Regions from separate parts of the Bacillus sp. PK6-026 genome, predicted to be linked through region 2. Evidence: predicted binding sites of a transcription regulator. Region 2 holds the regulator's gene; each other region holds the start of a gene.
The links. The regulator Rex, encoded in region 2, represses fermentation and respiration genes when NADH is low (regulators of the CRP and FNR family bind a similar motif). The targets are predictions, from matches to a motif close to TTGTGAAATATTTCACAA.
Positions count from the first base shown of each region.

Region 1: a site for Rex is predicted at 2,417-2,434, ahead of M1D59_RS10940 (helical membrane plugin domain-containing protein). Genes of this name have one in related genera too.
Region 3: a site for Rex is predicted at 2,814-2,831, ahead of pflB (formate C-acetyltransferase). Genes of this name have one in related genera too.

Region 1 is NZ_CP096418.1:2,118,304-2,123,464, reverse strand. Features, by position in the region: gene M1D59_RS10955 (AMP-binding protein) at 1-1,478, shown strand, start outside; gene M1D59_RS10950 (hypothetical protein) at 1,549-1,773, opposite strand; gene M1D59_RS10945 (excisionase family DNA-binding protein) at 1,867-2,097, shown strand; gene M1D59_RS10940 (helical membrane plugin domain-containing protein) at 2,496-2,930, shown strand; gene M1D59_RS10935 (NAD(P)/FAD-dependent oxidoreductase) at 2,967-4,145, shown strand; gene M1D59_RS10930 (hypothetical protein) at 4,519-4,938, shown strand; gene M1D59_RS10925 (ABC transporter ATP-binding protein) at 4,931-5,161, shown strand, end outside.
Region 2 is NZ_CP096418.1:640,089-645,249, forward strand. Features, by position in the region: gene M1D59_RS03215 (ABC-F family ATP-binding cassette domain-containing protein) at 1-1,848, opposite strand, end outside; gene moaC (cyclic pyranopterin monophosphate synthase MoaC) at 1,995-2,501, shown strand; gene M1D59_RS03225 (redox-sensing transcriptional repressor Rex) at 2,505-3,149, shown strand; gene M1D59_RS03230 (twin-arginine translocase TatA/TatE family subunit) at 3,188-3,361, shown strand; gene tatC (twin-arginine translocase subunit TatC) at 3,368-4,144, shown strand; gene M1D59_RS03240 (YdiK family protein) at 4,189-4,380, opposite strand; gene M1D59_RS03245 (CPBP family intramembrane glutamic endopeptidase) at 4,380-5,114, opposite strand.
Region 3 is NZ_CP096418.1:2,110,581-2,115,741, reverse strand. Features, by position in the region: gene dacB (D-alanyl-D-alanine carboxypeptidase/D-alanyl-D-alanine endopeptidase) at 1-1,018, shown strand, start outside; gene M1D59_RS10905 (glycosyltransferase family 4 protein) at 1,155-2,654, shown strand; gene pflB (formate C-acetyltransferase) at 2,931-5,156, shown strand.

The DNA of each region.
Region 1 (5,161 bases), 1.5 Mb from region 2:
CCGCCGCTAAAATCGGCGCGGTATTCTCCCCGGTTTTTTCAGGCTACGGGGCCCATGCGGCAGCCGCGAGACTCAGCGCTGCCGGAGCAAAAATTCTTGTCACGGCAGATGCCTTTTTGCGAAGGGGAAAGAAGGTCTGTATGAAGAAAGAAGCTGACAAAGCAGCAGACCGCGCCCTCACTGTCCAAAAAGTTGTCGTCTGCCGGCTTCACGATGGCGAACAAGATTGGAATCATAAGAGAGATATAGACTGGAATGAATTGATGAAAAGCGATCCTCTCCAGATGACAGAAGAAATGGACAGTTCAGATCCGCTCATGCTGCTTTACACATCAGGCACGACAGGACAACCGAAGGGAGCGGTTCATACCCACGCCGGTTTTCCGCTGAAAGCTGCATTTGATGCGGGCTTCGGGATGGATGTCAAACAAGGGGACACGTTTTTCTGGTTTACAGACATGGGCTGGATGATGGGACCGTTTTTAATATTCGGGGGACTCATAAACGGAGCGGCAGTTTTGCTGTATGACGGAGCACCGGATTTCCCGGCCCCGAGTCGGCTGTGGGAGCTTGTCAGCAGACACCAGGTGTCGCATCTCGGCGTCTCTCCGACGCTCATTCGCTCACTGATGCAGCACGGCGAAAATTTTCTTCATCAATGCGACCTGAGCAGTCTGAAGGCAATCGGCTCAACGGGAGAACCATGGAATTATGAACCGTGGATATGGCTGTTCCGCCATGCTGGAAAAGAGCGGATTCCTATTTTTAATTATTCAGGAGGAACGGAAATTTCAGGCGGCATTTTGGGCAATGTGCTCCTGCGGCCAATCACGCCGATGACGTTTAATTCGCCTCTGCCTGGCATGGCGGCCAATGTCTTCAACGAAAAAGGGGAGGAAGTCGTCAATGAAGTCGGGGAGCTTGTCCTGACAAAGCCGTGGGTCGGCATGACGAACGGTTTTTGGAAGGAGCCTTCCAGATATGAAAAAGCATATTGGAGCCGCTGGACTGACGTCTGGGTGCATGGCGATTGGGCAAAACGTGATGAAAACGGCTACTGGACGATCAGCGGACGTTCTGATGATGTGATCAATACTGCTGGGAAAAGGATCGGGCCCGCCGAAATAGAGTCCGTACTGGTCGGCCATCCAGCGGTGGCGGAAGCAGGCGTTATCGGCGTTCCGGATCAGCTCAAAGGTCAGGCTGCCGTCTGCTTTGTCGTCCTCACACAGTCGGAAAAGCCGTCGGAAAAACTAAAAGATGATTTGCTGAACCTCGCCTCTGACGCGATCGGTAAAGCGATCAAGCCAAAAGCGGTTTACTTTGTCAGCGGTCTGCCGAAGACGAGAAATGCAAAAGTGATGAGACGGCTGATCAGAGCTGCCTATTTGAACGAGCCGGCAGGCGATTTGTCAACATTGGAAAATCGTCAAACATACGATGAAATTGCCGGCCTTTCAGCGCAAAAAAATCTGTAGTATACTGGATAAGGCTTGCAGACAAAGAAGAAGGACACGTCCTTCCTCTTTTTATTTTAAGACCAAAAACTCACATTCTGACGATAACCGAACCTCCGCCGGCCGCGCAGACGCGGTTTTGCTGCTCTTCAATTGAACGCAGCAGCTGATTGTTGCATTCCATGAGTTTGATCAGCAATTCCATTTGATCTTCGAGATTTTTCAGCCTTTGATTCATCTGCTGAGAAGATTGGCCGGTGTGCATGTGCGGGGCTGAAGGCGGATAAGACGTTTCAGAATTCCATTTTGAATACATAGAAATAGGCCTCCATCATCTAAACTGATATATCTTATCGTATGATCCTAAAATCGCAACGTTCGCCTAAATCAAAACGAGAGGAACTAAAACATGTACTTGACGATAAAGGAAACCGCAGAATATTTAACGCTTTCAGAAGCATATGTTGAACAGCTTGTGAGAGAAAAGAAAATTCGCACCGTCTTCGACGGACAGCAGCATTTAATCAACAAAGATCAATTCAATACCCATATGGAACAGATGGAAAAGTATAAAGAGTGGGCGGAATCCGTTCTGAACGAACCCATCCCCGAAGATCCGGATGTTAAAGATGAAGATTAACCGAGATAACGATAATTTCATTATGTAAACTAGATGCGTTTCTAGGAAATGTTCGCACGACTCTATCATGACGTGTGAATGGGACGTTTCGTAAAAAAAGACACAATATAGGAAATGAAAGGGATGAAAGAAGCCCTATATATAAAGTTTTCTATGATTTTATTTCATTTCCGAAACAATCACGTTCATTTTTTGTTCAAAAAGTGTTATCATTTAGTAGTAAAAAATACAGCGTGTTTTGAGATTGCGGGTTTTCGGGAATTCCAGACTGAAAACAGCAAAACAAACACAAAAGGGGAGAACCTTTTTGCGGACTTGTTTGTGCACAAATTCACAAACTGTGAAAAAGGGGTTCCTTCAAAAAACAGCACATCGCTTATTGAAAAGGAGAATTGGTTATGCCGGAAACAATCGATCAAACAGCTGATCAAACAAACGAATCTGTAAGCCAAAGCCAACGCGATCTTATCGATCAACTGCTAAAACCTGAAGTACAGGAGTCTTTGACTGTTTTAGTCGACCAGCTTCCAAAGCTGACAGAACTGGTCAACATTTTGACAAAGTCTTACGATTTCGCACAATCCGTTGCAACTGATGAAGTATTAAAAAATGATACGGTCGGTGCCATCACAGAAATTCTTGAGCCTGTCAAAGATACGGCAAAAGAAATCGCGGCTACCGCCATTGAAGCAAAAGACCGCGCTGACGAAAGCAATGAAGTCATCGGACTTTTCGGTTTGCTGAAAATGCTTAAAGATCCGCAGGCCCAAAAGATGTTCCGCTTTGTTCAAAGCTACCTGCAAATCATGTCAGAACGCGAAAAACAAAAATAATCACTATACATTCAGAATAAGGACGGAGGATTCACGATGTCAAAACATATCGTCATTTTAGGCGCTGGTTACGGCGGATTACTGTCTGCTTTAACAGTTCGCAAACACTACACAAAAGAAGAAGCAAAAATCACAGTGGTTAACCAATACCCGACACATCAAATCATCACAGAACTGCATCGCCTTGCTGCGGGCAACGTGTCAGAACAGGCCATTGCGATGCCGCTTGCAAAGCTTTTCAAAGGAAAAGACATCGATCTTAAAATCGCCAAAGTCAACTCGTTCTCAGTTGACAAAAAAGAAGTCGCTCTTTCTGACGGCTCTACCCTGACGTATGACGCGCTTGTCGTCGGTCTTGGTTCTGTCACTGCTTACTTCGGCATTCCTGGCCTTCAAGAAAACAGCATGGTGCTCAAATCTGCAAACGATGCAAACAAGATCTTCAAGCATGTTGAAGAGCGCGTGCGCGAATACGCTAAAACGAAAAACGAAGCGGATGCTACGATCCTAATCGGCGGCGGCGGACTAACAGGCGTCGAGCTTGTCGGTGAACTCGCCGATATCATGCCGAACCTTGCGAGAAGCTACGGTGTCGATCCGAAAGAAATCAAGCTGAAGCTTGTTGAAGCCGGTCCGAAAATCCTGCCGGTTCTTCCGGATGAGCTGATCGAACGTGCGACAAAGAGCCTTGAAAAACGCGGCGTTGAATTCTTGACAGGACTGCCTGTCACAAATGTAGAAGGAAACGTTGTTGATTTGAAAGACGGGCAAAAAATCGTCACAAATACATTTGTCTGGACCGGCGGTGTTCAAGGCAATCCGCTGATCGGCGAGTCAGGTCTTGAAGTGAACCGCGGACGCGCAACTGTAAACGATTTCCTTCAATCTACATCACATGAAGACGTATTTGTTGCAGGAGACAGCGCCGTTGTCTTCGGTCCGGATGGCCGTCCGTACCCTCCGACAGCTCAAATCGCTTGGCAAATGGGCGAGCTGATCGGCTACAACCTGTATGCATACTTAGAAAACAAATCAATGGAAACATTCAGCCCTGTCAACTCAGGCACGCTTGCAAGCCTTGGCCGCAAAGACGCAGTTGCCGTTATCGGCGCGAACAGTACATCTCTTAAAGGCCTGCCTGCTTCATTGATGAAAGAAGCGAGCAACGTCCGTTATCTGACTCATATTAAAGGTCTGTTCAGCCTTGCTTATTAATGGAAATGAAGCGCTACTTATAGTTTAAACTATAAGTGGTGCTTTTTTTTGCTTTAAATTTGACGGGCAAATGAAAATATTGTGGTAAATTTGAACCAAAATGCATTGACAAAAAGACGGTCTCATTGCATTATATGAATATAAAATAAAAATATTCATATGTTTATAAATCAAGGAGAGACTGACATGCCGAAATTTACCGAAAAAGAAAAGGAAGCGATACGCTCAGCTTTAGTGCAAAGCGGAAGAGAGCTTTTTGCGCAGCTTGGATTGAAAAAAAACGAGCGTTGGTGAGCTAACAGCCTCGGCCGGAATTGCCCAAGGCTCATTTTATACATTTTTCGACTCGAAAGAGGAGCTTTATTTTGAGATTTTGCAGCAGGAAGAAAGTAAGATCCGCGCCCAGCTTGAGGCTTCATTTTCTGAAAGCGGGAAAACATTTGCACAGTTTTTGCGTGAAGCATTGGCGGTGATGGAAGATAACCCGTACATTCGCCAAGTTTACGATGACAACTTACTCGAGACACTCTTCCGCAAACTCCCCGAAGAAAAGCTGCAGGCGCATTTCGACAGCGACGAAGATTTTTTCAAGCCTTTAATTGAAATGGGCCAGGAAAAAGGTTGGCTTGTCAGAAAAAAACCGGAGACGATCGTCAGTGTGATTCGCGCCATTGTTCTTTTATCCTTTCAAAAATCAAATATTGGGGAAGACCGCTATGACGAAACGATGGATTTGCTTATCGAATTGATCGGACAGGGGCTTTCGGCCAAGGAGGATGCATCCCATGATTGAAGTCAGCGGGCTTCGCTTCACATACCCCGGACAAAAAACGCCCGTATTGAAAGGAATCGACTTTTCGATTCAAAAGGGTGAAATTTTTGGATTTCTCGGCCCGTCCGGTGCTGGAAAAAGCACGATTCAAAAAATATTAATCGGTATTTTAAAGCAATATGAAGGCCGGGTTTCTGTGATGGGGAAAGAATTGAGTCAAGCCGACAGCTCCTTTTATGAGAAA
Region 2 (5,161 bases):
GATTTCCTGGACCTTCTCATGGTCTTGGAAGACGGCGGGGTCACACAGGAGCTCTTCATTTTTTTCGATCTGTTCTTCAATGTCCGTAATTCTTGTTTCGATTTCTTCAATCCTGCGCTGCCGCTGGCGTTCTTTTCTTTTCAGCTCTTTTTCTTCTTCATAGCTCTTTTTTGCGCCAGGTTTTTCGGAAGCGTTTTTCTGATGCTCTTCCGTCTGTTTTTCTAGTTCTTTCAGTTCAAGCTGCTGCGCTTTTTTTTCTGTGTAATAATCGTAGTCGCCTAAATATTCTTCTGCTTTGTCGCGGGAAAGCTCCAGTACTTTTGTCGCGATCCGGTTGATAAAATAGCGGTCATGGGACACAAATAATATCGTTCCCGGGTAATCGATCAAAGCGTTCTCCAAGACTTCCTTGCTGTCCAGGTCGAGATGGTTTGTCGGCTCATCAAGAATAAGGAAGTTCGCTTTTTGGAGCATCAGCTTGGCGAGGGCAAGCCTTGCTTTTTCGCCGCCGCTTAACGCGTGTACAGGTTTTAATACGTCTTCTCCCGAAAACAGGAAGTTGCCGAGGCAGGTCCGGATATCCTTTTCATTCATTTCCGGATAATCGTCCCAAAGCTCGTCAAGCACGCGTTTTGACGACGTCAATTCAGCCTGTTCCTGGTCATAGTAGCCGATTGAGACATGGGAGCCTGTCGCGATTGTTCCCGATACCGGCTGCAGCTTTTGAATCAATGCTTTTAAAAGGGTTGACTTGCCGATTCCGTTCGGTCCGACCAGTGCAACGCTTTCCCCGCGGGTGATGTGAAAGTTCAATGAACGGAGAAGCGGGGGCTGCTCCTGATAGCTTACTGTCAAGTCTTCCACCCGCAGTACATCGTTTCCGCTTTGCCTTGTAATTTCAAAGCGGAAAGACGCCGACTTTTCATCTCCGAGCGGTTTGTCCATGATCTCCATCCGTTCAAGCTGCTTTCGTCTGCTCTGCGCCCGTTTCGTCGTCGAAGCTCTAGCCAGATTCCGGTCGACGAACTCCTGCAGCTTGGCGATTTCGTCCTGCTGCTTTTCATAAAGCTTTGTTTCCTTTTCCAGCTGTTCGGCTTTTAATTGGAGATAAGAGCTGTAGTTCCCGGTATATTTTTTGCTTTGGGACCGGCTGATCTCGTAAACTTGGGTAACCACTTTGTCAAGAAAGTACCTGTCATGGGAAACGATTAAAATCGCTCCGCTGTAATTTTGCAAATATTGTTCAAGCCATGTCAGGGTATCGATATCCAAGTGGTTTGTCGGTTCGTCCAAAATGAGGAGGTCGGGTTTTGTCAAAAGCATTTTTCCGAGGGCAAGTCTTGTTTTTTGACCTCCGCTTAAGTCCTGGACGCGGACGGAGTCGTCAAATCCCGCAAAGCCGAGCCCGTGCATGACGGATCTGACCTCTGCCTCATATTGGTAGCCGCCTTTGTCCTTGAACTCCTGCTGAAGCCTGTCATACGTCTTCATCAATGATTCAAGCATGTCCGGTCCGGCCTGCGCCATCTTTTCCTCGATCGCGCGCATTTCTTTTTCCATTTTTTTTAGAAAATCAAATACCGACAGCAATTCCTCTTTGAGCGTCAGCTTGGAATCGAGGCCGGAATGCTGGTCAAGGTAGCCCATCGTCAAATCTTTCGGCTTGATGATGTCCCCCTTTTCATATGAAAGTTTTCCTGCGATAATCTTTAGAAGAGTCGATTTTCCGGCGCCGTTGCGTCCGACGATCGCAATCCGGTCCCGAGATCTGACTTCGAGTTTTATATTCGTTAAAATCGTATCGGCTCCAAACGATTTTGAAAGTTGGTTCACTTGTAAAATCATCATGATCTTTCACCTCTTGTCTGCTATTTTAAGTGTAGCCTATCACTGCGCAGTCAGCAAACAATTAAGTGAAGTCTGGAAGATTTTAGCCAAAGAAAAAGACAGAATGAAAAAAATAGTGTATGATCGTTATAAGGAGAGTTCAGAACATGAATGAGTTTACACATTTTAATGAACAAGGCAGAGCCAAGATGGTTGATATAAGCGAAAAGGAAGCTTCAGTACGCACAGCTGCGGCTGTTTCAAGCGTGTCTATGAATCGAACAGTACATGAAAAAATCAAAAACCGGGAAATCGGAAAGGGCGATGTATTGGCGGTGGCGCAAGTGGCCGGAATCATGGCCGCAAAACAGACATCCGCCATCATCCCGATGTGCCATCCGATCGCTCTGAAAGGAGTCGACATCGCCTTTCGCTGGGAGGAGAAAGAACAGAAGAGCATCCTGCATATTCAATCTAAAGTGAAGACCAAAGGGAGCACAGGTGTGGAAATGGAAGCGTTAACTTCGGCCTCCGTATGTGCGCTGACCGTATATGACATGTGCAAAGCGGCGGATAAGGGAATGGTGATAGGACCGACCTTTCTTCTCGAAAAGACAGGTGGGAAAAACGGTGACTATAAAAGGGAAAAAGCTGATGTAGACATGGAGGATTAGTTTATGAACATGGATCATTCAAAAATTCCGCAAGCGACAGCGAAACGGTTGCCATTATATTATCGTTTTTTAAAAAACCTTCATGCATCCGGAAAACAGCGTGTATCTTCCGCTGAGCTGAGCGATGCCGTCAAAGTCGATTCTGCGACCATCCGCAGGGACTTCTCGTACTTCGGCGCGCTCGGAAAAAAAGGATACGGCTACAATGTCAATTATTTGCTGTCCTTTTTCAGAAAGACGCTTGATCAGGATGAAATGACGAACGTAACGCTCATTGGCGTGGGGAATTTGGGGACAGCCTTTCTCCATTACAATTTTATCAAAAATAATAATACAAAAATCGCCATGGCGTTTGACATCAATGAGGAAAAAATCGGAACCGAGGTCGGCGGTGTTCCCGTCTATGATCTGAATAGACTTGAAGAGCATATGACGGATGATATCCCCGTCGCCATTTTGACGGTACCGGCTCAAGCCGCACAGTCGATTACAGACAGGCTGGTGGCGCTTGGCATTAAAGGCATTCTTAATTTCACGCCGGCCCGCTTGAATGTGCCGGAACACATTCGCATTCATCATATAGATTTGGCGGTTGAACTTCAGTCGCTGGTGTATTTCATGAAACATTATTCAATGCAGGAAAAGTAAAACGGAAAACGAAAAATAAAGGAAAGGGGGCAGGCTTTATGCCAATCGGTCCTGGAAGCTTTATTTTAATTGTCGTGGTGGCGCTTTTGATATTCGGCCCGAAAAAACTTCCCGAGCTGGGAAGAGCGGCGGGAAACACGCTGAGGGAGTTTAAGAATGCGACAAAAGGTTTGGCTGACGACGATTCCGATAAAAAGAAAGAAGATCAGTAGGATAGGATGACATTTATGAAGGAAAGAGAAATGTCGCTGATAGAACATATCACAGAACTACGCAGACGGCTTGTGATCACTTTTTTCTTTTTTGTTTTATTTGTTGTGGCAGGCTTTTTATTGGCAAAGCCGCTGATTATCTATCTGCAGCAGACGGATGAAGCAAAGCTGCTGACGCTCAACGCGTTCAAGCTGACCGATCCTTTATTTGTGTACGTGCAGTTCGCGTTCATCATCGGCGCCGTCTTGACTTCGCCGCTTGTTTTATACCAGCTGTGGGCTTTCATTAGCCCGGGGCTGTATGAAAAGGAACGAAAAGTGACGCTCAGCTATATTCCGATATCGATTATTCTTTTTTTAGGCGGCATTGCCTTTTCTTACTTTATTTTATTTCCGTTTGTCGTGGACTTTATGACGAGAGTCTCAGATGATCTGAATGTCAACCAGGTCATCGGAATACACGAATATTTTCAGTTTCTGCTTCAGTTGACGCTTCCTTTTGGCTTATTGTTTCAGATGCCTGTGGTCATCATGTTTATCACAAGGCTCGGCCTCGTGACGCCGATGTTTTTGGCGAAAATCAGAAAATACGCATATTTTGTGTTGTTCGTCATCGCGGCCCTCATTACACCGCCTGAGCTTTTGTCGCATTTAATGGTCTCAGTGCCATTGCTCATTCTTTATGAAATCAGTATCGTGATTTCAAGAATATCCTACAGGCAGGCGCAAAAAACAATGATTCAAGAGGAAAATCAAGCGTTTTTGAACGACCATACTAAATAAGAGCCATTCTTTTTCAGAATGGCTCTTTTCCTTCACAAAAAAGGCTATTGATCTTTTCGTTTCATCTTGCCGGCCAGGGCGAACATTTTAAAGGAAATGCTGATATTATAGGCTGCGAAAAGCATCAGCAGGATCGTGTAAAAAGACCACATGCTTCCGGGCGAGGTTGCCGCCAGATATGTAAACAGCACACCCGTTAATAAATAAATCGCTCCCCAGAATTTAGGGCTTCTCATCATAGAAATCCTCCAATAATCATTTGCATTTTCTCGACGTGTTTCAAATATTCTTCAATAGGCTCCCGGAATGTCTGCAGTAAGACGACGAGCGTATTCATGGCGACATGGGCGAAAATAGGCACGATAATCCGGTTGGTTCTGACATATAAAAAGGAGAATGTGAATCCCATTGCTGTATAAATGAGCAGATGGCTGAAATCCAAATGGACGACCGAGAAGAGCACCGAACTGAACAAAGCGGCAATGAAAAAATTCGTTTTCTCATAGATTGCACCGAAAATGATCTTTCTGAAAATGATTTCTTCAAGAATCGGTCCGAATACAGAAGAGACAAACACCATCAGCGGCAATGCGGTGATGATTTCCATGATCCGCTGCGTATTTTCCGATTCCGGGTTGACCCCGAACAAGTACATTTCGATCGAAGCGGCAATTGACTGCGAAAACAAAGCGAGAAAAACGCCGGCTACCGCCCATCCGATTGACGCTCCAACCGATGCTTTCGGGCGGTTGCGAAGCGTCGTCTTCGGCACCGTCCGCAAAATCAGCAGCACGATAACGAGACAGAGGGTAAACGCGATGACAGACCAGACGCCTGTCAATGTAAGCTGGGCTTCAGCCTTTGGCTGTCCTTTGCCCACTCCCAAAAAGTAAAGAAGAGGCAAGCCGACAGCGGCCGACAATTGCATGAGAACGTATGCCAATATAATAAACCAGTATTGTTTTCTCAAGCTTTATGTACTCCTTTTCTAAAAATCTAATTCAGACTATGTTTATT
Region 3 (5,161 bases), 1.5 Mb from region 2:
CTTGGTCGGCGATGATTCCTGGTATGATGAGGTCCGCTACTCTCAAGACCTTTCCTGGAGCGATGAAGACGCATACTACGGAGCGCAGATCTCGGCTTTAACAGCTTCGCCAAACGAAGACTATGATGCCGGAACGGTCATCATCGACGTGAATCCTGACGGCAAAACCGGGAAAAAACCCGTTGTATCGCTTACTCCGCAAACTAATCATGTCAAAATCGAAAACGGTGCCAAGACCGTTGCTGCAGACGGAAAAAAAGATATCACGATTAAAAGGGAACACGGCGGAAATACCATCCAAATCAAAGGGACGATTCCACAAGGCGCTTCAAGGGTCAGACAATGGGTTGCGGTTTGGGAGTCGTCAGAATATGCACTCGATTTATTTAAACAGGCTTTACAGCAACAAGGCATTCGAATCCTGGGAGAGACTAAAACCGGCAAAGCGCCAAAAAAAGCGCGCCGCATCACCGCACATCAATCCATGCCGCTTTCAGAGCTGATGATCCCCTTTATGAAGCTCAGCAACAACGGCCATGGCGAAACACTGATCAAGGAAATGGGAAAAGCCGCGAGCCGTGAAGGAAGCTGGGATCAAGGTCTGGAAGTGTTGAATAAAGAACTGCAGGGATTTGGAATGGACACAGAGAAGATCGTTCTCAGAGACGGCTCAGGCATCTCGCATATCAATTTGATTTCTGCCGACCAGATCACAAAGCTATTGTATTCCGTTCAAGAAGAGAAATGGTTTCCGTCGTTTACCCGTTCACTCCCGGTTGCGGGAGAAAGCGACAGAATGGTCGGCGGCACATTAAGAAACCGGCTGAAAGACCCGGCTCTAAAAGGCAAAGTCAGAGCGAAAACAGGCTCTCTTTCAACCGTCAGTACCTTATCGGGCTATATCGATACTGCAAGCGGCGAGACATTGATTTTCTCCATTCTTCTCAATCAGCTCGTGGATGATGAAAAAGGAAAGGATATTGAAGATAAAATCGTTCAAATATTAGCTTCTTCATGACAGCTCCCATTGCTTAAGGCAATGGGTTTTCTTTATTGAAAAGGCTTTCCATTCACTTCGTACTTTTTTCAGCTGAGGCCATATAATGCTAAGAGATTTCATTTCAATAAGTTTAACAGCAGGCAGGGGGAAATATATGAACATTTTGCTGGCTTATTATCGATACTCTCCACATACAAACGGCCCGTCTACCTATATTGATATCCTTAGAAAAAGCTTGGAAGGAGAAGGGCATTCTGTCGATTTAATGTCGCACGATACCCGATGGCTCAACATTCAGGTCGCCGATCAGCAGCCGGCCGATAAACACCGGTTAAAACATGAGCTGATTCACCGTCTTCAAACAGCTTATACCGAAAAATATCCCCTGTGGATATATTGGCGTGAAATGGAGCGCTACAGTTTGGAACAAGCTGTTAAACAGTTTGATCTTAAGAAGTATGATTTGATCCACTGCCACGATTTTATGACGGCAAGAGCACTGGCCCGTTCCAAACCTCAGCACACGCCTTTAATCGTGTCCCTCCATAACTTTAAATATCATGAAGCAAAGATTACCGGGGAATTTGACGAGAAAAGCGGCCAGGAACAGCAATACATGAAAATCGAAGAATGTTTGGGCGCAATGTCTGGAGACGTTGTGGCCGTTCCGTGCGAATGGCTGAAACACGAGCTGATTCAAATTGGTGTGACGCCTTCGAACATCCGAGTCATCCCGTATGGAATTGTAAAAACACCCTTTATCGAAAAGAAAAATAATCTCCCTAAAAACCTCCCGCATCAAGGAAAAAAGATCATTCTCTGTCCGGCGCGGCTCGTTCCGGTGAAAGGACACCGCTATTTGATCGAAGCGCTTTATAAACTGCGGTGCGAAAGGGATGATTTTCACTGCCTTCTCGCAGGCGAGGGTCCGGAGCTCGAAACTCTGCAAAGCCTGTCCGAAAAGCTCGGTATCGCGTCGGCGGTCTCTTTTCTCGGAAAGCGAAAAGATATACCTGACTTAATGAATATTAGTGATGTCATTGTTTTGCCGTCGCTTCACGATACATTTCCGCTCGTCATCCTGGAAGGGCAGTTCTCCGCAAAACCTGTGCTGGCGACAAACGTAGGCGGGGTAAAAGAAATCATTGATGACGGTGCGAACGGATTGCTTGTTCCCCCGGCAGACAGCGAAGCGCTTACTGAAAAGCTGCGCCTGCTGCTCGACGATGACAAAACCCGGCAAAAATTGGGGCGCCAAGCGTTTCAAAAAGCTATGAAACATTGGGATATCAGCTTTCACATGAGGTCGATCGAAAACCTGTATCAAACATTCGAGACACAAAAAAGAGCAGTGCGGTCCTGCAAAAATCATCGAAAAGAGCAGGGGCTGGACCTGGAAATCCTCGAACAAATCGGTGAAAAGAAAACGTCAGAAGCGGAGTACACGATTGCCGGGGAAATCCCGGAACATCTCAAAAGCCAACTTAAAAAAGAGGACCATTACATTCATGTTTATGATTTGTCAGGCGTTTTACTGCAGACAAAAGCGGTCGATTCGAAAGGGTGCTATGAATTTCACCAGCTCCCCCGAGGCAGCTATGTCTTGAAAAGCACTATCGAAGCATTCGGCAATCAGTTCGTATCCCTCGACTGATGATAAATACTTCTGCGCAAGCCGGCTGTTTAGCCGGTTTTTTTATATAACAGTTTTCATTTTATTTGACTTTATTATAATACAGATTCAAATAAGAAAATTGCTTCAAACAACATCCTATATTAGGAAAAACGCGATGTTCAAAGAACTTTCTTAAATTTGTTAACTATTTCACAAAATATGTGATTTTTATCACATTCAAAACTGTTATATTAAACATAAGATATAAATGCAACAACTGTTATATCATTTCAACTTGAAAAGAGGGGGATTTAAATGGAACAATGGAAAGGTTTCACCACAAACGTTTGGCAAAAAGAAGTCAATGTCCGCGATTTTATTCTCTCGAACTTTGAGCCATATCAAGGTGACGAATCGTTTCTCGAACCTCCGACGGAAGCTACATCGGCATTATGGGATCACGTAATGGACTTGACAAAAAAAGAGCGTGAAAACGGAGGCGTCCTCGATATGGATACAGAGATCGTCTCAACGATTACCTCGCACGGTCCCGGCTATTTGGACAAAGACTTGGAAAAAGTCGTCGGCGTTCAAACCGATGAGCCGTTTAAACGGTCGCTTCAGCCTTTCGGCGGCATTCGCATGGCGAAACAAGCATGTGAATCCTATGGTTTTGAATTGAATGAAGAAGTGGAAAGAATCTTTACCGATTACCGCAAAACCCATAACCAAGGCGTGTTTGACGCGTATACGGACGAAATGAAACTCGCCCGAAAGGTCGGAATCATTACCGGACTGCCTGATGCTTACGGGCGCGGGCGCATCATCGGCGATTACCGGAGAGTGGCGCTTTACGGCGTGGACTTCCTGATCGATGAAAAGAAAAAAGATGCGGCCGGCACCTCTCGCGTGATGTCTGAAGAAAACATCCGCCTTCGTGAAGAATTGTCAGAACAAATCCGGGCATTGAATGAACTTAAAGCACTTGCAGCAAGTTATGGCTTTGACATTTCCGAGCCTGCGGCGAATGCAAGAGAAGCATTTCAATGGCTGTATTTTGCCTATTTGGCTGCCATTAAAGAGCAAAATGGAGCAGCAATGAGCCTTGGCCGCGTGTCCACGTTCCTTGATATATACATCGAAAGAGATTTGAAAACGGGCGCATTAACAGAACAGGAGGCCCAAGAGCTTGTCGACCATTTTGTCATGAAGCTGCGCTTGGTCAAATTTGCACGCACACCTGACTACAATGAGCTGTTCAGCGGCGATCCGACGTGGGTGACAGAATCAATCGGCGGAATAGCGCACGACGGACGCGCACTCGTCACGAAAAACTCGTTCCGTTTCCTGCATACGCTTGACAATTTAGGTCCGGCGCCGGAACCAAATTTAACCGTCCTTTGGTCTGTCAGGCTGCCGCAAAAGTTTAAAAACTACTGTGCCAAAATGTCGATTAAAACGAGCTCGATTCAATACGAAAATGACGATATCATGCGTCCTGAATACGGGGATGACTACGGCATCGCCTGCTGTGTATCGGCAATGGCAATCGGCAAACAAATGCAGTTCTTCGGAGCACGCGCCAACTTGGCGAAAGCGCTTTTATATGCGATTAATGGCGGAAAAGACGAAAAGCATAAAATGCAAGTCGGTCCGGAAATGCCTCCGGTTGCTTCCGATGTGCTGGACTATGACGAGGTCATGCATAAATTCGATCAGACGATGGAATGGCTTGCAGGCTTGTACATCAATACGCTCAATGTCATTCACTACATGCATGATAAATATTGCTATGAAAGAATTGAAATGGCGCTACACGACACGGACATTTTGCGGACGATGGCCACCGGGATCGCCGGCTTGAGCGTTGTGGCCGATTCGTTAAGCGCTATCAAATATGCCAAAGTCAATGTTGTCCGCGATGAAAACGGCATTGCCGTCGATTTTGAAACAGAAGGCGACTTTCCTAAGTACGGAAATAATGATGACCGCGTCGACGCGATCGCCGTTGACATTGTCAAGCGCTTTATGAAAAAACTGCGCAAGCACCAGACATATCGCCAGTCTGTTCATACCATGTCAATTTTAACGATCACGTCAAACGTCGTTTACGGCAAGAAAACCGGAAATACGCCGGATGGACGCCGGGCGGGAGAACCGTTTGCTCCAGGCGCGAATCCGATGCACGGCCGCGATACTAAAGGAACGCTTGCATCGCTGTCTTCAGTGGCAAAGCTGCCTTACAGCTATGCGCTCGACGGCATATCCAACACCTTTTCGATCGTCCCGAAAGCGCTTGGCAAAGACGAAGAGAGCCGCGCCGTCAATTTATCAAGCATCCTTGACGGTTACGCCGCAAAAACAGGGCATCACTTAAATGTAAACGTATTTAACAGAGAAACATTGCTCGACGCCATGGAACATCCGGAGGAATATCCGCAGTTAACGATTCGCGTCTCAGGCTATGCGGTCAACTTTATTAAGCTGACGAAAGAACAGCAGTTAGACGTTATCAGCCGTACCTTCCATGAATCGATGTAACGAGC